4 regions of the Hahella aquimaris genome follow, and region 1 is predicted to be linked to each of the others. Evidence: predicted binding sites of a transcription regulator. Region 1 holds the regulator's gene; each other region holds the start of a gene.
What was found. The regulator PhoB, encoded in region 1, activates phosphate uptake and scavenging genes when phosphate is short. The targets are predictions, from matches to a motif close to TGTCATANNNNTGTCANA.

Region 1 (5,050 bases):
GTACTGATGCAAGCGTCTGACAGCGCCAAGCAGGCCTCGGCTCCGGCCGTAACGCCAGGCCCGTTTGCTGATAGTGCAGCCTTGCTGACTGGCGGTTCCGCATCGCCCAGAAAATCAACGCCGGACGCAACGTCAGGCAAAAAAGCGCTGGCGCAGATTCGTTTTGCTGAGTTCAACCTGCCCTGTGTGATAAAGGCCATTACTCTGACCGAAGTAAAGGTGGTCGCCAAGCGGGGGCAGAAGTTCCCGATGATTCTTGATCCTGCCGTGGTGGATATAGAAGTCGACGATGGCGAAACTCTGGAGCGGATCAACGGCTACGTGCACATGCTGCAGGCGGTGGAGAAGCGGGTGGACACTGACTTTATCAGCATCGTTATTCGGTTTGTGGATGAAGACCCGGATAAGATGGCGTCGCTGTCCAAGTTTATCGCCAAATTCTAAACCTGCTTAATCTCTGACATCTTCGGCTTCCGCCAACGCCTCCGCAGAAGCCATGCGACTGCGCGGGAAATGGCAGGTAAAGGTGCTGCCTTCGCCGATGTGGCTGGTGATTTCCAGCTCGCCATCATGATTGATCAGGACGTGCTTGACGATTGCAAGTCCCAGGCCTGTGCCGCCGGTGTCTGCAGCCCTTGAAGGGTCAGCCCGGTAAAAACGTTCCGTCAGTCTGGGAATATGCAGGGGATCGATGCCGATGCCGCTGTCCCTTACGGCGAAATGCACGCCTTTCTTATCCTCGAACCAGCGCACCCGAATCTCGCCATTGGGAGGTGTGTATTTCACTGCATTCATAATGATATTGGAAAAGGCGCTGTGTAATTGCGTTTCGTTGCCGGTAAGTCCTGCTGGGCTATCCAGACTCAGCTCTATGCGGTGGCCTTTTTCCTGGCTCAGGGCGCGTGCGTCGTCGCAAATGGCGCGCAACATGCTGTCTACATCCACCAATGTAGCTTTGAAGTTGGAGCCATCGTTCTCAATGCGGGACAACAGCAGTAAATCATTGACCAAGGCTTCCATACGCTGCGCTTGTTGCTGCATCTGATTCAAGGCGCGATTCCAGCGCGGAGGCAATTCGTCAGCGTTGTCAATGAGGGTCTCCAGATAGCCGGATATGACCGTCAATGGCGTACGTAGCTCATGCGATACGTTAGAAACGAAGTCGCGTCGCATTTCTTCCAGGCGGTACAAGCGCGTCACGTCCTGCACCAATAGCAGACGATCGTCTTCCCCGAACAACGTGATATGAAACTGTAACTTCAAGTTGGGATTATTGGGAGCGTTGAGGATCAACGGCTCCTGGTATTTCTTGGAGGTGAAATAGCGTTTAAAAATGGGGGTGCGGATCAGGTTGTAAATCAGCTGACCCCGGTCGGTCGGGTACTTGAAGCCCAGTAATTTCTCTGCGGATTGGTTCCACCAGTCCATGGCGCCTTCGCTGTTGGTCATGACGACGGCGTCTTTGAGGGCGTTGGTGGACTCCTGGATGCGGTCGATCATGGCTTGGAGGCGATCGCGTGAGCGATAGTGCTGAACCTGAAGACGATGAATCCCGTCGAACAGATCTCCCCACAGTCCACGGCTCTCGGGAGGGTCTTCCATTTTCGCCTGATACAGCCAGCGGTGCATGCGAAACGCCTGGGTGAGCGTCCAACCAAGATAGGCGGTGAGACCGAACACCAGCGCCCAGGCCACCGAACCGATAATAAGGCCGACAACGATACAGCCCAGCAAACTGTAAACCAGTAGCCGTACATAATGACGCCAGTGATTGCGCATGCGTTTTATGAATACTTCTTTTGGAATTATTTATTTTTTAAGACGGATCGCGGCGCTTATGGCGCTCGGGTCGAAAAGCGATAGCCCGTCCCACGCACGGTTTGAACCAGATGATGATGACTGGGCTCCAGTGCTTTGCGTAAACGTCGAATATGCACGTCCACCGTGCGTTCTTCCACGTAGACGTTGCCGCCCCATACCTGATCCAGAAGCTGCCCGCGAGTATACACCCGTTCTTGATGGGTCATAAAGAACTGCAGGAGCTTGTATTCCGTGGGGCCCATGTTGAGCGCATCGCCCTTGGCGGTGACGCGGTGGCACACTGGATCGAGGCGCAGCCCTTCGACTTCAATGGGGGTCTCCATACCTTGTACGGCGGTGCGACGCAGCACCGCTTTCAGGCGCGCAACCAGTTCTCTGGGGGAGAATGGCTTGGTGATGTAATCGTCCGCGCCCACTTCCAGACCCTGGACTTTGTTGTCCTCTTCGGTTTTGGCGGTGAGCATGATGAGAGGGATTTCCGAGGTGTTTTGGTCACGCTTTAATCGGCGTGCGAATTCAATGCCGCTGACGCCGGGAAGCATCCAGTCCAGCAGTATGAGGTCCGGCTTCTGATCAATGATCAGCGCATGCGCTTCCCGCGCATCCCCGGCCTCCAGATAGTCATAGTCAGCCATTTCCAGAGCGACTGCGATCATTTCCCGGATGGCGGGCTCATCGTCCACAATGAGAACTTGTTTGCTTGCCATGCAAAACACCTTTTTGAATACTCGATTGCCGAATTATTACAACGGCGTTTTGTTACAAGTATATGACAGGCGCTTAATTAATGTGATGGAAATGAGCCCGGCCGCTCTCGGTCGGGCTGAAAGCAAGGCGGGACGGGCTTAGAGACGGAAGACAAACTCCAGCGCCAGGCCAAGAAATACGGCGGCGCCGACCCAGTGATTGTTAAGGAACGCCTTGAAACAGTGCTGGGAACTGCGGTCGCGAATCAGGTGCTGTTGATATACAAACAGCACGGCGGCGACGATCAGAGAAACTTGGTAGTAAACGCCCAGTTCGTATTGCGCGCCAACCATGAACAGGATGCCCAGCGTCAATACCTGCAGGCCCGCCACCGCGGCGCGATCAGCCTCTCCAAATAGAATGGCGGTGGACTTCACCCCGATTTTGAGGTCGTCTTCCCGATCCGCCATGGCGTACATGGTGTCATAGGCGACGGTCCATACCACCGTTGCGGTATACAGCAGCCATGCCTGCTGCGGCACAGCGTCCAGTTCTGCGGCGAAAGCCATGGGGATGCCCCAGGCGAAGGCCGCGCCCAGTACGACCTGGGGCAGGTAAGTATGGCGCTTCATGAAGGGGTAAGTAGATGCCAGCGCCAGCGCTCCAGCGGAAAGATAAATCGTCAGGGCGTTGGTGAACAGCACCAGTATGAAAGAAACGCCAACCAGAACGCCGAACAAGGTGAGAGCCTCTTTTTCCGTCACCCGGTTCTGCGCAAATGGACGGCCTTTTGTACGCTCGACGTGCATGTCTATACGGCGGTCGGCGTAGTCGTTGATGACGCAACCAGCAGAGCGCATAAGCAGAACGCCGACGACAAAGATGAACAGGTTCTTGATGGAGGGGGCGCCCTCTGAGGCCAGCCATAGCGCCCAAAGCGTTGGCCAGAGCAACAGGTAAGTTCCGATAGGACGGTTCAGTCGCGTGAGATCGATATAAACCGGCAATTTCGCCTTGATTTGCTCCGCCAGGGATGGAAGTGGACGCCCTTGGGATTTCATAGCCAAACAGAATCCTGATCTAGTATATGGTTTGCAACTGCGTTCAAGTTCAGCCGCCCAGCAACTTGTTTTCCGCCTGTTCGACCTGATCCGCCGAACCATGCAGAATCAGCGTATCGCCGGGCTGCAGAATAAAATCGCCGGAGGGGTCGAAGAACTCCTCATCTCCGCGCCGAATACTGTCGACATTACAGGCCGCCAGCTTCATTTGCCCCAGAGAGCGATGGCAGCTGTAAGCGCCATCCGGCAGCGTCAGCGCATGCAGTTTTTCCAGCGGCGTACCGTCGGCGCCTACCAACTGGGAGTTAATACCCGGGTAATAACCGTGTAGCATTTTGTAGCGGCTACGGCGCACTTCCTCAATTTGACGATGAATCTTCCTGGCCGGCGCGCCCATAAGAGTAAGCACTTGAGTCACCAACATCAAGCTGGCCTCCAGCGTCTCCGGTACGATCTCCGTTGCTCCTGCTTCCAGTAGCAACGGCATTTTGGAATCATCCGCCGTGCGCACCAGGATAGGCACATTGGAGCCGGTGGAGCGGACTTTGCGAATGACCGCCAGGCTCTTGTCCACATCGGCATAGGTAATGATCAGCAGCCGCGCGCGCTCCAGACCCAGCGCCTTGAGAATATCCAGACGTTCGGAGTCGCCGTAGTGCACAGGTTCACCAGCGGCCGCGGCCTCTTTTACCCTTACAGGGTCTTTGTCCACGGCGGTCATGGGCAAATTGCTGCGGCGCATGAAGCGGGCGACGGTTTGTCCGACCCGACCGAAACCGCAGACAATGGCGTGTCCTTCCAATTCGGAACAGGCGTCGGTCAACGCTTCCACGCGGGTCTGGGCGACGCTCTGACCTTTATCTGAGGGGAAGCGTGCGCTGAGGTAGCGCGCCAGATTCATCAGCCAGGGCGTCAGGGAGATGCTTAGAATGACGGTGGTGATCACCACCGCGCCGGCTTGTTTGGATATCAGCTGGAATTTCTCGCCCAGTGCGAACAGGGCGAAACCGAATTCGCCGCCCTGGGCCAGATAAAGCCCGGTCTTCAGCGCTACGGCCTTGTCTTTCTGGTGACGATAGGCGAGGGCGCCGATCAGCGTCGCTTTGGCCAGCAGGAGCATCGCGGTGATAAGGAGAATCCAGGGCCAGTTGGCGAGCACTTCCTGGAAGTCCACGATCATGCCCACGCTGATAAAAAACAGGCCCAGCAGAAGGTCGCGGAAAGGACGGATGTCCGCCTCAATCTGATGTTTGTAGTGGGTCTCCGACAGCATCATGCCGGCGATGAACGCGCCCAGCGCCATGGATAGCCCGAAGCTGTGCGTTAACGCCGCCGCCAGCAGGGACACCATCAGCACGGTCAGAACGAAGAGCTCTTCCGAGTGGGACTTGGCGACTTCCGTGAAAATAAACGGCAGCAGGTATTTACCAATCGCCAGCATCAGCGCGAATAAAAGAGCGCCTTTGCCGAGGGTGATGGCG
Region 2 (5,050 bases), 960 kb from region 1:
GAAGGCATCCTCGACGGCATGATGACGTCACTGATCGCCATTCACGACCTGAAAGGCCAAGGTCCTTTGCGCAATAGCAAGACCGGCAGCGTTTATATTGTTAAACCGAAAATGCATGGCCCGGAAGAGGTAACGTTCACCAACGATCTGTTCGCCCGTATCGAGGATGCGTTGGGACTGTCCCGTTTCACGCTGAAAGTCGGCATTATGGATGAAGAGCGTCGCACCACTATCAATCTGAAGGCCTGCATCAAAGCGGCGGCGGACCGGGTGGTGTTCATCAATACCGGATTCCTGGATCGTACTGGCGATGAAATCCACACCAGTATGGAAGCCGGTCCTGTGGTGCGTAAGGCGGCGATGAAACAGCAGCCATGGATTAACGCCTATGAGGACTGGAACGTGGATACCGGTCTGGCGGTAGGCCTGAAAGGCAAGGCGCAGATTGGCAAAGGCATGTGGCCGATTCCCGATGAAATGGCGCAGATGCTTCAAGCCAAGATTGGTCATCCGCAGGCGGGCGCCAACTGCGCCTGGGTGCCGTCTCCCACTGCTGCGACCTTGCACGCCTTGCATTATCACAAGGTGAGTGTGGCGGCGCGTCAGGAGGAGATCGCTTCCCGTACGCGGGCGTCGCTGGACGATATCCTGACCATACCGTTGCTGGGCGACCAGGCTTTGTCCGCGCAGGATATTCAGCAGGAGTTGGATAACAACGCGCAGGGTATTCTGGGGTATGTGGTGCGTTGGGTCGATCAGGGCGTGGGATGTTCCAAAGTACCTGACATTAATGATGTTGGCCTGATGGAAGACCGCGCCACGTTGCGCATTTCCAGTCAGCATATCGCCAACTGGCTGCGTCATGGCGTTTGCTCGAAAGAGCAGGTGCTGGAAACCATGCAGCGTATGGCGGCGATTGTAGACCGTCAGAACGCCGGCGACCCCGGTTACCGCAATATGGCGCCGAACTTTGACGACAGCGTGGCGTTTCAAGCCGCATGCGACTTGGTGCTGAAAGGGTGCGAGCAGCCCAACGGCTACACTGAACCGTTGCTGCACGCCTATCGTCGTAAGGCGAAAGCCAAATTCGGCGGTTGATCCCGTAGCTGAATGCAAAACGCCCGGCTTGAAGCCGGGCGTTTTTGTTTGTGGACGAAGGGCGCGTTGCGACAGTTTCTTAAGTGACGGAACCCACCGCCAGCAATGGCGAAGCGTCAATATCGGTGGCGTCCATCATGTCCGCGACCTTGGCGAGACTGGCCAGGATCAGATATTGTTCCCATTCCGGCAAGTTATCGAAGCGGGAGGTGAACAGTTCCTGCAATGGCCGGGGGGCGCCAGCCAGCACTTCTTTGCCTTCATCCGTCAGCACCAGATAAATGCGCCGCTTGTCCACCGAGTCGCGGATGCGCGCCACCAGACTTTTCTTTTCCAGGCGGTCCACGATGCTGGTGACCGTCGCCTGGCTCAGACTGATATTCTGCGCGACCTGGCTCATGGTTGTGTTTCTGGAGTCGCCGATTGAACGAAGAATTAATAACTGCGGCGCGGTGAGTCCGGTTTCTTTGCCCAATTGCTTGGAGCGGAGGTCCGCTGCACGAATAATCCTTCGTATCAGGACCAATACTTCATCGTGTCGAGTCATGGGTAAATTACATCAATGGAAAAACTCATATTATCCTTCATACTTGTTGGGCTATCCACCTTTTAATTTGTGACATAAATATTACATGACAAAATTTTAAAATAGCCTAATAACAGAAGTATAGGAGGCTTTGTGCTATTCGTTTACTTTGTTGTCAAAGTAAATGTGTGCTAATATTGATCAGCTATATGTATGAACAAACCAAGGAGTTCTTATGTGTGGCATATGCGGAGAGATCCGCTTCGACAACCACTCGCCCGATTTAAATTTCATCCGACACGCCAACGACATTCAAACCCCCCGCGGCCCGGACGCCGAAGGCGTCTTCGTTCAGAACAATATCGCATTCGGCCACCGGCGCCTGAAAATCATGGACCTTTCCGACGCATCCCAGCAGCCGCTGTACGATCCTGCGTTAGGATTGGCGCTGGTGTTCAATGGCGCTATCTACAACCATCGGGAATTGCGATCTGAACTGGAAGGGCGGGGTTATACATTTTACTCCGATGGCGATACGGAAGTGGTGTTGAAAGCCTATCACGCTTGGGGCAAGGATTGCCTGACCCGTTTTAACGGGATGTTTGCGCTGGCGGTTTGGGAGCGCGACAGTGGTAAAACTATGCTGGCCCGCGATCGTCTCGGCATCAAGCCGCTTTATTTTCAACATGACGCCAAGGTGCTGCGTTTCTCTTCTTTTATGCCGGCGCTGGCGAAAGCGTCGGACTTCAACGCGCGGATCAATCCAAAAGCGTTGAATATGTATCTCAACTTTCACTCCGTGACACCGGCGCCTGATACGATTTTTGAAGGCATCTACAAAGTACAGCCAGGAACCTGGATGGAACTGGATAACACCGGAAAGATCCAGACGAGCAGTTACTGGAGTCTTGCGTTCGGCATGCAACCCGGGGATGAGTCTCTGACCGCTGAAGATTGGCGCGATCGCCTGCTGGAGGCTCTGTTCGCGTCCGTGCGCCGTCGCAATAACGCGGCGGTTGAGGTCGGCGTACTGCTTTCCGGCGGCGTCGATAGCAGCCTGCTGGTCGGGTTGCTGGCGGAAGTGGTCCCGGACGGATTTCAGACCTTCTCCATCGGCTTCGAAGCGGTTGGCGGCGAAGAGGGGGATGAGTTCCACTATTCCGATATCATCGCTAATCACTTCGGTACTCGTCATCATAAGATTCAGATCGCCTCTGACCGCATGTTCTCGGCCTTGCCGAAAGCCATCGATGCGATGTCGGAGCCCATGGTGAGCCATGACTGCGTGGCGTTTTATCTGTTGTCCCAGGAAGTCAGCAAGTATTGCCGGGTGGTGCAGAGCGGGCAGGGCGCCGACGAGGTGTTCGGCGGCTATCACTGGTATCCGCCACTGGTGGGTGCGCAGGACCCCTACGCCTGTTATCGCGAGGCGTTTTTCGATCGCAGTTATGAGGAGTACAAGCAGACAGTGCAGCCCCGCTGGATAGCGCCGGATTACGCCGGCGAGTTCGTCAAGCAGCACTTTCTGCGTCCTGGCGCCGATGACCCGGTGGATAAGGCGTTACGTCTGGATATGAGCGTCATGTTGGTGGACGACCCGGTGAAGCGGGTGGATAACATGACCATGTCCGCCGGATTGGAAGCGCGGGTGCCGTTCCTTGATCACGAACTGGTGGAGCTGGCCGCGCGCATCCCATCGCCTTTGAAGGTGAGAGATGAAGGCAAATGGATTCTGAAGGAAGCGGCGCGCCGCGTGATTCCCTCTCAAGTGATCGACCGCCCCAAAGGTTATTTTCCGGTGCCTGCGCTGAAGTATCTGCGTGGCGCCATTCTGGAATGGGTGAAGGAAGCCCTGTCCACGCAAAGCGCACGGGAGCGCGGCCTGTTTGATCAGGCGTATGTGGACAACCTGTTGTTGTCGCCCGATATGCACATTACGCCGTTGCGCGGCTCCAAACTCTGGCAGCTTGGCCTGCTGGAGCTTTGGCTGCAGCGCCACAATTTATAACGGTAAGCATTATTCAGCCGTGAAGCCCGCAGCGTCGTACCGGCGCTGCGTTAAGCAACCTCAGGCACGAAAGGTTACATCAATATGGCTATTACACCCCGCCACCATCATGAAAGGATGTTGCGCAAACAAATGCCGTCATACGAATCCATGCAGGCGGAACATATACGCGCCGACGCGGACGCGGACGCTCCCAGAAATGTGAGCGTTCACTGCGGCTGGGGGCGTCTGCTGCTGGCGAATACGTTCGAAAGCCCGAAAGAGCTGGCGAAGAGTCTGGCGGAAGAATCCACCGGCGATCGCGATATCGCGCTCTACGTAGCGGACCCGCATGTGGTGCTGAGTCATGCGCCGCAGTCGCTGTTTCTGGACCCCTCCGACACCATGCGCTTGTGGATGAGTCAGTATCGTCCGCGTACTCGCGCCCTGCCGGGCGTCACCGTCAGACGCGCCAGCAGCACGGCGGATGTGGAAGCGCTGAATGCGATTTTCACCCAGAGAAAAATGGTCTGCGCGCCGGTGAATCATGTACTCGCGCATCGTCACTCCAAGGATGTCGTCTATCTGGTGGCTGAGGCGTTGGGCAGCGGCAAGATCATCGGCACCGTGATGGGCGTGAACCATATCAAAGCCTTTGGCGATCCCAGCAAGGGCTCCAGCCTGTGGTGTCTGGCGGTGTCCCCGGACAGCAAGACTCCGGGCGTCGGCGAGGCGCTGGTGCGCTACCTGGCGGAATACTTTCAGACGCGGGAATGCCAGTACATGGACCTCAGTGTGCTGCATGACAACTACGAAGCCAAGGCGCTGTACGAAAAGCTCGGATTTCAGGCGATACGCACCTTCGCGCTGAAAAAGAAAAACGCCATCAACGAGAAGTTATTTGTTGGGCCGGAGCCATCCGCGAAGCTGAATCCCTACGCAAAAATCATCGTCAACGAAGCCATGCGTCGCGGCATAGAAGTGGTCATCGACGATGAGGTCAACAACCTGTTCACCCTTAGCTTCGGTGGTCGTCGCATACGTTGCCATGAATCCCTCACCGATATGACGACGGCGCTGTCCATGTCGCTGTGCCAGAACAAAATGCTGACGCATCGCACCTGCGCCCGCGCCGGCCTGCGGACGCCGATATATCAGCTCTATCAATCACGGGAACAGGCGGAAGAGTTCCTCGCCGATCATGGTGCGGTGGTGGTGAAGCCCCTGGATAGCGAGCAAGGCAAAGGCATTTCCGTGGATATCCGCAATGTGGATGACCTGCACGCAGCCATCAGCAAAGCGGAAAGCGTTTCCTCTTCTGTGCTGCTGGAGACTTATCATCCGGGGTTCGATTTGCGGGTGGTGGTGATCGACTTCGATACTGTGGCGGCGGCGATTCGTCGTCCGGCGGAGATCTACGGCAATGGACGCGACTCCAT
Region 3 (5,050 bases), 250 kb from region 1:
CGCCGCTATCTGGAGGTGGACGGTTTCAAAATCTCCTCTGAGGATGTAGGCGGCGATTATCCGCGCAAGATTCTGTATGACCCCACCAACGGCAAAGTCATGATGAAGCGACTGAAGTCTCTGCACAACGATACGGTGATTCAACGTGAAGAACACTATATGGACGAGTTGAGCCATACCAAGGTAGCGGGAGATGTGGACCTGTTCTGATCGAGATGGAGGTTTCCGGCGCATTTGAACGAATAATGACGAGGAACAATATGAGCAGCGGAGCGGGGAAGGTATACAAAGTCCTGGTCGTGGATGATTCTGCGCTGATGCGCAAAATCCTGGTGGAAATTCTCAATCAGTCGCCGCATCTGCAAGTGGTGGACACCGCCGGCGACCCTTATCAGGCGCGAGAGAAAATCAAGGCGCTTAATCCGGACGTCATCACCCTGGATGTGGAAATGCCGCGCATGGACGGACTCACCTTCCTGCGCAACCTGATGCGTCTGCGTCCCATGCCGGTGGTGATGATTTCCAGTCTCACCGAGCAGGGCGCCGCCGTGACCCTGGACGCTCTGGAATGCGGCGCGGTGGACTTCATCGCCAAGCCCAAAATTGATTTGCGCGAAGGCATCGAAGAAAAAGCCCAGGAAATTATTGATAAGGTCATCACCGCTGCGCGCATCCCTCACGACAAACTGCTTCTCAAGCAACAACGGCTGCAAACGCAGCACCAGAAAGTCGCCGCCGGCGAGAGGCCGCAACCGGTTTTCGCCACTACGGACAAGCTGATCGCCGTCGGCGCTTCCACTGGCGGACTGGACGCCATTCGCGACCTGCTGGACGGGTTGACCATGGACCTGCCGGGCATCGTCATCACCCAGCATATTCCCGGCGCCTTCTCGCGCTCCTTTGCGGAGCGTCTGGACCGGCGTCTGCCGATGAAGGTGGAAGAGGCCTATGATAACGCCCCCATTACCATGGGACGGGTGTACATCGCCCCCGGCGAATATCATCTCGAAGTGGTGCGCACTGGCGCCAAGTATGTGTGTCGTCTCAGTGAGACCCCGCCGGTGAATCGTCATCGCCCCAGCGTGGATGTGTTGTTCGACTCAGTGGTCAAAGCCGCCGGCGCCAACGCCATGGCGGTATTGCTGACCGGCATGGGCAAAGACGGCGCCGCTGGACTGTTGCGTCTGCATGAAGCGGGCGCTTACACCATCGCCCAGGATGAAGCGTCCAGCGTGGTGTGGGGAATGCCCGGCGCGGCGGTGAAACTCAACGCCGCCGATGACGTTTTACCCCTGGAAAAAATCGCTGCCTCCGTGAAGCGCTGGTATGCGGAGAACCCTGGCTAGGCGCGCTGATCGCCGTCGCGCGCCAGCTCGACAAAATGCGCATCTTCCCCGGTAATCCGGTAGCCATGGCGACGGTAGAAGCGAATCGCCCCATGGTTGTCTTTGAAGCTGGAAAGGGTGATTCGGCGCTGCGTCTCTTGCGCCAGACGATGTAATTGCGCCATCACTTGCGACCCCAGTCCCTGACTTTGCGCCTCTCTAAAAATCAGCGCCAAATGCAGATGCAGCGCGTCCTCATGCAACCGATAGCAGAGCAGGCCGACCCGTCTGTCGGCGCTGACGATCCAGTACAGATCCTCCAACGCGTAGCGGCTGTGGAAGCGCTGGGTTTGATAGTCTTCATCCCATCCGAACGCGGTGTCGATGGACGTATAGAGCCCCGCTTTATAAGCGGCGAACGCCTCGCTGAGCTGGTGTGTCTTGAGAGAGATAAATCTTACGTCGGCGTCTTCGCGCATGCCTCAGCTACCTTGTCCTTTCACTCGCATTTCAATAGCGTCGTGCAGCCAGAATTCTCGCTCCAGCGCGATAGGTTCGCCAGCGACTTTTACCTGCCGCTCCAGTTTCAGAGAAGGGCAGCCCTCCCGCACCTGCAAATGTTGCGCATGGCTGTGGCTGAGAGGCGAGGAGGAAATACTGACGTCCAGCTCTCTGGCCCGATAGCCGTATTGTTCCCGCACCAGTGCGGTGAGAGACCCAGCCAGATCGTGGGAGAGCAGGTCAGGGAAGGCCGATTCCCGAAAGTAGCAGACTTCCAGCAGTACCCAGCGCTGGTCCACTGCGCGGCGACGGGTGACGACAAAGGCGCTCTGCGTCGGCGCCTGTTTTAGCGCCTTGCTAACCTGAATTGGAGGCGTCTCCTGCACGGCGCTGAGCAATTCCGTCGTCAGCGCCCGATGCTGACTGATCGCCTCTTCCTGAATACTGCTGCTGCGGGTGGGATCGTAGATAAACACTGGCGGCGCCACGAACCAGCCCATGCGATTCAGACGATAGATCAATCCCTGTGACTCCAGCGCGTGCAGGGCGTCGCGGGCGCTGACGCGGGAGACTTCGAATAGGGCGCATAAGGCGCGTTCCGAGGGAAGCTTGCTGCCGGCGGGCAATTCGCCGTTGAGAATGCGCTGCTGCAGTTTGGCGGCGAGAGACAGATAAGCGGCTGCCTGATTCACAATTCATTCCTTACGTCTTTTCCGGCGCGGACCCGCGCCCGGTGTTGGCTTTGGCGCATTACAGCGAATCGGCATGACATAAATATGACAGTCTGGTTCGTACCAGCGGTCATAAAACTGCCTTGTTTATGAAATTTTATGGAAATTCCAATGAAATATTCCAACTTTATCTTGGTCCGAACCAGATGATTCGCCAGTTATTAACACGACGCTGATATTGACGTGTTGGTAACCGGGCGCCGGGATGCGCCTGCGAGGCGGCAAGCCGCGAAGGCAGGACCTGACACATACAGGCCCTGTCGCTTCAGACAAATAGAGGGACGCTGTTTGGCTGCCGGATTCATAACCTACAAGGAATATCTCATGCTTCATAAACGACTTGCTTGGTTGGCCTGCGGTCTCGCCTTCGCTCTGGCCGGCTGTTCCGGCGACCAGGACCCCACCGACCCGCCTGGCTCTGATGTCGAGCCGCCGAGCAGCGCCACCGCGCCGGATTTTATCGTGCAACCCTATCTGCAGGCTCCCGCATCTGACCAAATGACGGTGATGTTCGAAACGGGAGAAAGCAATGCGGAAGTATGGGTGCGCCCCTTCGACGGCAAGGGCGAATTCACCCGCGTCAGCGCGGAGTCTCATTCCCTCGACGGCTTGGTGCGTAAAGCGCCGATACATCAGCTCAGCTCCAATACGTTGTATGAGTACTACGTGGTCACCAAGGTGTTGGGGGAACAGCGGGCGACGCCGCGTTACGCTTTCAAAACCTGGCCCCAGGCGGGGGATGGCGTGGAGCAGGCGCGCGTCATCGCGTTGAGCGACACCCAGTTAGATCGGGATGAGTACGCCAAGGTGCTCACCAATGTGGTGAACCAGGGTTTTCTGCAACATGAATGTGACGCGGCGAAACCACAGACCTGCGCGGAAAACATCGCCGCCATCACGATTTCCGGCGATGTGGTGCAAGTGGGCGGCAATCGCCAGAACTGGCGCGAGCAGTTGTTCGGCAGTCTCGCCGCCATCACGCCCTATGTGCCGCTGGTGACTGTGCCCGGGAATCACGATTACTACAGCGACGCTGAATTACGTCTGTATCGCAGCTATATGGCTCCGCCGGAAAACGGTTCTATCGGTTACGAAGACAAGTGGTACTACCTGGACTACATGGACCTGCGTCTGGTCGGGCTGGACAGCTACACGATCTCCGGCGCCCATGGCGCGTTCAACCGGGATACGCTGGCGGTGCAACGGCAGTGGCTGAAAGAAACGCTGAGCGATGCGGAAGTGCAGGGCAAGCACTTTGTGCTGGGAATGTTCCACCATGGCTGTCTGTCGGAAATGTGGAACGTCGGAGAGAGTATCGGCAGTTGCGAAATGGTGGCGGAACTGGAGCAATACAGCGCTCGCACTGGCGCCGTGACGGGGCATCTGTTTGGCCACACTCACGCCTATTCCCGAGGACAGTCCCGGGATGTGAACCATCTGTGGCTCAACGCCGCCAGCGCCTCCGGGTACATCGAACCGCTGGACGATGCGGATCATCAGGCCAAGCAGATCCGCGATTACGACACCTTCGAGATCAGTCGCAGCGAGTTCGGTTACAACCTGCTGACCTTCCATTTTGGCGACGCGCCGACGATGACGTTGGAACGGAAGAAAGGCGGCTTTGACGGCGACACCGAATTCGCGGTGGTGGACAGTCTCACCTTTGCTGTTGAAGACAACGTCAATCTACCTCTGGTGACGGCGGGAACCGGCGAGCAGGACGCCAACGCCGTGGAGTTGGGTGTGCAGGTGGCCATGCCGGATGCGGTGCGCGCAGTGCATTGGCAGGTGTCGGAAAGCGCGGATTTTGACGGCGTGGTCTACGATATCTGGGGCAATCGCACGCGCCGCCAGAACTGGTACTACGGTCCCGCCGATGAGGTCGAGGGCAATCATGAAAGCGGCTATGTCGCTATCGACACGCAGGCGGATGCGGACATTTTTAATCTGCAGCTGAGTGACATGTTGAACGCCGCTCCCGTACGCGTCGGCGGCGATGACTACTACCGCTGGAACAAGCGCTACAGTGAGCAGAATACCCATACGTCCAGTTATGACGCCTACGCTGGCCAGAGCCGTCCGGAACTGACATTGCGTCCGGGGACGACCTGGCATTGGCGCGCCCGGGTGCGGGATGCGCAGATGAACTGGTCCGCCTGGAGTGACGTCGCCAGCTTCGATATCACCGGAACCCGCACTGATAACCTGATCGTCAATGGCGATGCGGAGGCCGGGGACATGAGCGGATGGAATCTGCAAAAAGGCATGATGAACGCCATCACCGCCAACGACAACGGCGGTTTTGGTCCCGCTGCAGGAACCTACTATTTCGCCGGACGCGGCTTCGGCAAAGGCGCGCCTTCCGACTGTTGCGAGGAGCAGGCAATACAGGACATTGACGTATCCGCTTATGCGACTGAAATAGATGCTGGAAGCGCCTACGTGGAATTCAACGCCATGCTTTCCACCTGGAGCGGCGCGGATGAACCCCGC
Region 4 (5,050 bases), 560 kb from region 1:
CATTAAAAAAGCCGGAGCTGCTTCCAGTCTCCGGCTTCCCTTGTGATCAGGCGATCCTGACGGCGAATTAACTGCCTATGCGGCCCCCGCCGGACTTATTAATCGCCACCACGGATGGGCGCGGCGGAAGGTCGTTACGGAAATCCGGCCAGCGGGTAGTGGGCTGATCGTATGTACCCTCTTCACCTGGGTGCTGCACCGAGCAGAAGAAAGACTGATTGTCCGGAGTGAAAAACGGCCCACACAGCTCCGCCTGTAAGGGCGTGCGCAGGAAATGCTTGGTCAATGCGCGGGCTTCGCCGGACACCGCACAGGCCCATACGCCGTCCGCGACGCCGTCTTTGTAGGCGCCGTCAGTGGCGATCCAGAGGTTGCCGTGATTGTCGAAAGCGCAGTTGTCCGGGTCGGCGAACCAGCCGTTGGCGGAAATATCCGGGTGATATTTCGCGCCTTCCGTCTGCGGATTGCCGGCGACAATGAACATATCCCACATAAAGCGATCGGCGGTATGGTCGCCATCCGGCGGCGTCATCTCGATAATATGGCCGGACTGGTTTTTGGCGCGCGGATTGGCGGCGTTGGTGTCGCCTTCCTTACGCTTGCTATTGTTGGTCAACATGACAAATACGGAGCCGGTGCGCGGATTCACTTCCACATCTTCGGGGCGATCCATGCGCGTGGCGCCGAGCAGGTCCGCCGCCTTACGCACATCAATCATCACATCGCCCTGATTGCGAAATCCGTTGGCCGCCGTCAGCGGGCCCTGACCGAAAACCAGCGGACGCCAGGTCACCAGACCGCCATCAGTGAACTCCGCCACGTAAAGGGTTCCTTCCTCCAGCAGACGCATATTAGCGGCGCGATTGTTCGGATCGTACTTGTTCTTGCTCACAAACTTGTAGACATATTCGAAGCGTTGATCGTCGCCTGTATACGCCACCACTCGGTTGTCCTTGTTCACATAGACATTGCAGCCTTCATGCTTGCAACGGCCCAAGGCGGTGCGTTTTTGCGGCTTGGAATCAGGATCGAACGGATCGATCTCCACCACCCAGCCCACATGCAGCGGTTCGTTGGGGCTTTTCGCCAGGTTCCAGCGATCATAATAATTGGCCCAAGCGTATTCATGTTCGCCGGACAAGCCGAAGCGCTTATAGTTTTCTGCTTCTTTGGTTTTGGCGGGATCGCCTTTGAAGTAGTTCTGCACGTTTTCTTCAGCGGTCAATACCGTGCCCCAAGGCGTCACGCCGCCAGCGCAGTTGCCGTAGGTGCCCAGGGTTCTCACCCCGTCCTGAGAGATCGCGGTGCGCAAACGGTCGCTGCCGGCGACGGGACCTGTCATACGCATCTCCGTTACCGGAGTAATGCGACGATTGTATTTTGAGCCTTGCACCACCGCCCACTTGCCGTCGGTTTTCTTGATTTCGATGATGCTGAGGCCATGCGCCATCATGTCGATATCCGCCTGCGCCTTGCTCATCTGGTCTGTCTTCGGCGAACCAGGGAACATCAGCTCGGAGATAGTGTATTCATGATTCACAGCCAGCAGGCCATGATCTGAATTGTCGGAGCCCAACGGCAATGACAGGAAACCAACGAAATCGTTGTTATAACCAAACTGTTTGGACTGCGCCTGCGCGCTCTGGTTACGGGGATCAAACGCCGGCGCATCCGCTAAAACTTTATCGCCCCAGCTGATCAGAACGTCGTGTTCGTAACCGGGCGCCACATGGAATGTTTCGTCCTGGCCGTGAGGCAGCTCGGTGAAAGTCAGTTCACCCTTGTCCGAGCCAGCCATGATTGCGCTGCAGCCAGTCAGAGAAACGCCTGAAGCCGCCGCGCCCGCGGCGAAACCGCGCAATACGCTGCGCCGGGAAGTCCGCGCCTGCAAGATGTCAAAGAAGTTCCGGCCCTGCTCAGGACTGGAGGGAATGTCGTCAGAGTCTTTTATTTCCCAACCATATTGAGGATGTTGTACAGTCATTTTTTTAAACCTTAACAGCGTTGATCCGACAGCACTTTTACTGCAAGTAAATGACAGTTTCGTGAACCGCGCCTGTTTCGGCTAAAGATTTTCGTTAGGAAAGCAGTATCCAAAAACAAGCATGCGCCTGCGCGGCGACAAGTCGCGGATCAATAGCGGATCAACAAGAGAAGGAGCTTTCCATGGAACAAAAGTTCATCCGGCTTTACGACGAATACACGCACTCCACCATGAGCCGCAGAACCTTCATTGACCGTCTGACCAGACTGGCTGGCGGGACTACTGCGGCCATGGCGCTTCTGCCCCTGCTGGAAAACAACTACGCACAAGCGGAAACCATCGCCAAAGACGACGCGCGCGTCAGCAGCGAATATGTCGAATACCCAGGCGGCGACAGCGCAATTCGCGCCTATCTCGCCAAACCCAAAACCCCATCCGGGCCGCTGCCCGGCGTAGTGATCATCCATGAGAATAAGGGTCTGCATCCGCATATCGAAGATGTAGCCAGACGCGCGGCGCTGGCGGGTTTCGTCGCCCTGGCGCCGGACGCCTTAACCCCACTGGGCGGCACGCCGGATGATCAGGACAAAGCCCGCGGTATGATCGCGCAACTGGACGGAGAAAAAACCCGCTTGGATTTTGAGGCGGCGGTAACTTATGTGAAAAAGCGCAAGGACTGCAACGCCAAAGTGGGCTGCGTCGGTTTCTGCTGGGGCGGCGCCATGGCCAACCAGTTGGCGGCGCACTCACAGGATCTCGGCGCCGCCGTGGCCTTTTACGGCAGGCAGGTGAGCGCCGCTGACGCCGCCAGGATCAAAGTCCCGCTGCAACTGCATTATGCGGGTCTGGATGATCGCATTAACCAGGGTATCCCCGACTACCGCGAAGCCTTGGACGCTGCTGGCGCGCGCTATGAACTGCACATGTACGAGGGCGTCAATCACGCCTTTCATAATGACGCCAACGCCGCCCGCTATGACGCCAAGGCCGCTCAGTTAGCCTGGGAACGCACCATCACCTTCCTGAAACAGGCCTTGACCTGAGGCTCACTCCACTCCATTTCCCGCTTCCGACGCAGGCGCTTTCTCAGCGCCCTCCCGGGGCGGAACCGGAGCGAAATAACCCACCAGCAGCAACACTACGCCGACGCTGATAAAGGCGACGATACGGGCCACGGTGCCCGTGCCGGAAAGATCGAACAGGAACAGTTTGGCCACCACCGCCACCATCAATCCACCGCCGACCATCCACACCGAACGATGCGCCCTGCGCGCACCGACCAGCATGCACAGCATGCCCGCAATGCTCCACAGCAGACTCATGCCGCTCTGCACCACGATGGACGACACCATGTCGTCGAAGCGATAAGGTATCGCCAGACTGAAATGGAAAGCACGGAACAGGGCCGCGTTGAGCCACAGGAAGCAAAATGCCGCCACCACGCCATAAGCCGCCACTCTCTGTTGCAGCGCTTCCAGCGCGCCATGACGGCGCACTTCCGACCAGAGCACCCATAACGCCAGCAGGTTCACCAGATCAAGCGGATTGAACAACGCCAGTCCCTTGTCCGCCGGCGCAACCATATTGCTCCACAACAGCCACAAGCCAACACTCGCCAGCAAGGCGCGTGGCAGCCACTGCAACAACTCACGCGGATAGCGGATGAAGGGCCAGATAGCAGTCAGTGCGCGCCGCAAGAGCAACAACGCAAGAGCTGGAATCAATCCCCATACCGCCTGCCCGGCCATCGTTTCACTGTCATATTTGCCGGTGATTTCAAAATGAACCTGCCAAGTGACCGCGAACACCAGAGCGAATAGCATCACACAGTGAAACAGGCCAATTGGCGCGCGGATACGGTCCTGCATCAGGCGCAGATATCCGAAATGCGCCGCCCACGCCACAGGGAACGCCAGCCAACCGACATTGACATACAGCGCCCGGTATTCCACCACGTAAACCAACAAAACAAACAGTATCGCCGGCGCCAGCAGTAACGCCGGGTACGCCGCCATCGGCCATTGGAAGCGCATATATGCAAGCGCAAAGACGCCGATGAAAACTGTATAGAACAGCAGAAACGCCGCCGCCTCCATCGCTGACGGATATTGCTCAATGGCTTCAGTTCCGCCCGCCAGCGAGCCTAACGCCACCGCCACGCCCAGCACCAGCGCATTGACCATGTCCGCCGGTGCAAAATACCGGCTCTGCTCGCCGCGCCAGACGAATATCCCCGCCCATAACGCATACGCCACCAATGCCATGGACGCCAGGAAGTCCGCATTCAGCCACGCGATAGCGCGGGCGTCTACCTGATAGTTCGTAAAGAGGTGAACCACTCCAATGACAAAACTCGCCATCGCCAACCAAGGCAAGTGCGGCGAGCGCCATCTTCCCGCAAAAAACTGGCAGGCCATCGCCGTCAGCACCGTGAACAGACTGCCGGCTATCGGCAGGTGCGTATCGGCGATGTGACGATGAATCTCAAATAAACCGCCCGCCATCCACCATGCATAAGCCCACAGTGACAGGATAATGGGCGCCCATTGCACTTCCTGGCGCAACAGCCGTTCCTGATAACGCGTCGCTATGCGGGCGGCGAGACCGCCTGCGATGGCCACCAGCAAGGTTCCAATAAAGTCTGCGTTCAGCACAAACCATTGCGGTTCCTGGGATGGCGGCTCAGTAAGATACATACCGCCGCCGAACAGCATCAATCCCAGCCCGGAAAAGCGCGGCAGCAACCGCTGTTGACGCGCCCCCACCCAAAACAGCGCGACGCCTTCCACCGCCCACAGCGCAGAAGTAACGCGACCGTCAAAGGCGAGAGGAATCGCCAGAGTGAGAAACGCAATCGCCAGCGCCAGATAGCATTCGTACAACAAGCGCATCTGAGGACGCGCGCGCACCAGCAAACTCAAGGTCAGATAGAAAATTCCAACGCCTGCGCTGCTCCAGGCCATGGCGTACTGAGTGTCTTTGACCATCAGTGATTGCAAAGCGATAAAGACCGTTGGCGTCCCAAACACCAGGGTTCCATCCACCAATCCCTTCAAATTGGGAGGC

Region 2: a site for PhoB is predicted at 1,714-1,731, ahead of O5O45_RS18005 (N-acetylglutaminylglutamine amidotransferase). Genes of this name have one in related genera too.
Region 3: a site for PhoB is predicted at 2,591-2,608, ahead of O5O45_RS23395 (UTRA domain-containing protein). Genes of this name have one in related genera too.
Region 4: a site for PhoB is predicted at 2,023-2,040, ahead of O5O45_RS24780 (PhoX family protein). Genes of this name have one in related genera too.

The regions. Positions count from the first base shown of each region.
Region 1 covers NZ_CP132203.1:5,042,915-5,047,964, reverse strand. The annotation lists gene O5O45_RS22275 (response regulator) at 1-444, shown strand, start outside; gene phoR (phosphate regulon sensor histidine kinase PhoR) at 451-1,779, opposite strand; gene phoB (phosphate regulon transcriptional regulator PhoB) at 1,836-2,528, opposite strand; gene ubiA (4-hydroxybenzoate octaprenyltransferase) at 2,667-3,569, opposite strand; gene O5O45_RS22255 (monovalent cation:proton antiporter family protein) at 3,619-5,050, opposite strand, start outside.
Region 2 covers NZ_CP132203.1:4,081,568-4,086,617, reverse strand. The annotation lists gene O5O45_RS18015 (malate synthase G) at 1-1,098, shown strand, start outside; gene O5O45_RS18010 (MarR family winged helix-turn-helix transcriptional regulator) at 1,178-1,645, opposite strand; gene O5O45_RS18005 (N-acetylglutaminylglutamine amidotransferase) at 1,860-3,632, shown strand; gene ngg (N-acetylglutaminylglutamine synthetase) at 3,717-5,050, shown strand, end outside.
Region 3 covers NZ_CP132203.1:5,291,320-5,296,369, reverse strand. The annotation lists gene cheD (chemoreceptor glutamine deamidase CheD) at 1-210, shown strand, start outside; gene O5O45_RS23405 (protein-glutamate methylesterase/protein-glutamine glutaminase) at 261-1,346, shown strand; gene O5O45_RS23400 (GNAT family N-acetyltransferase) at 1,343-1,804, opposite strand; gene O5O45_RS23395 (UTRA domain-containing protein) at 1,808-2,518, opposite strand; gene O5O45_RS23390 (purple acid phosphatase family protein) at 2,882-5,050, shown strand, end outside.
Region 4 covers NZ_CP132203.1:5,601,418-5,606,467, forward strand. The annotation lists gene O5O45_RS24780 (PhoX family protein) at 68-1,984, opposite strand; gene O5O45_RS24785 (dienelactone hydrolase family protein) at 2,167-3,027, shown strand; gene O5O45_RS24790 (DUF2339 domain-containing protein) at 3,031-5,050, opposite strand, start outside.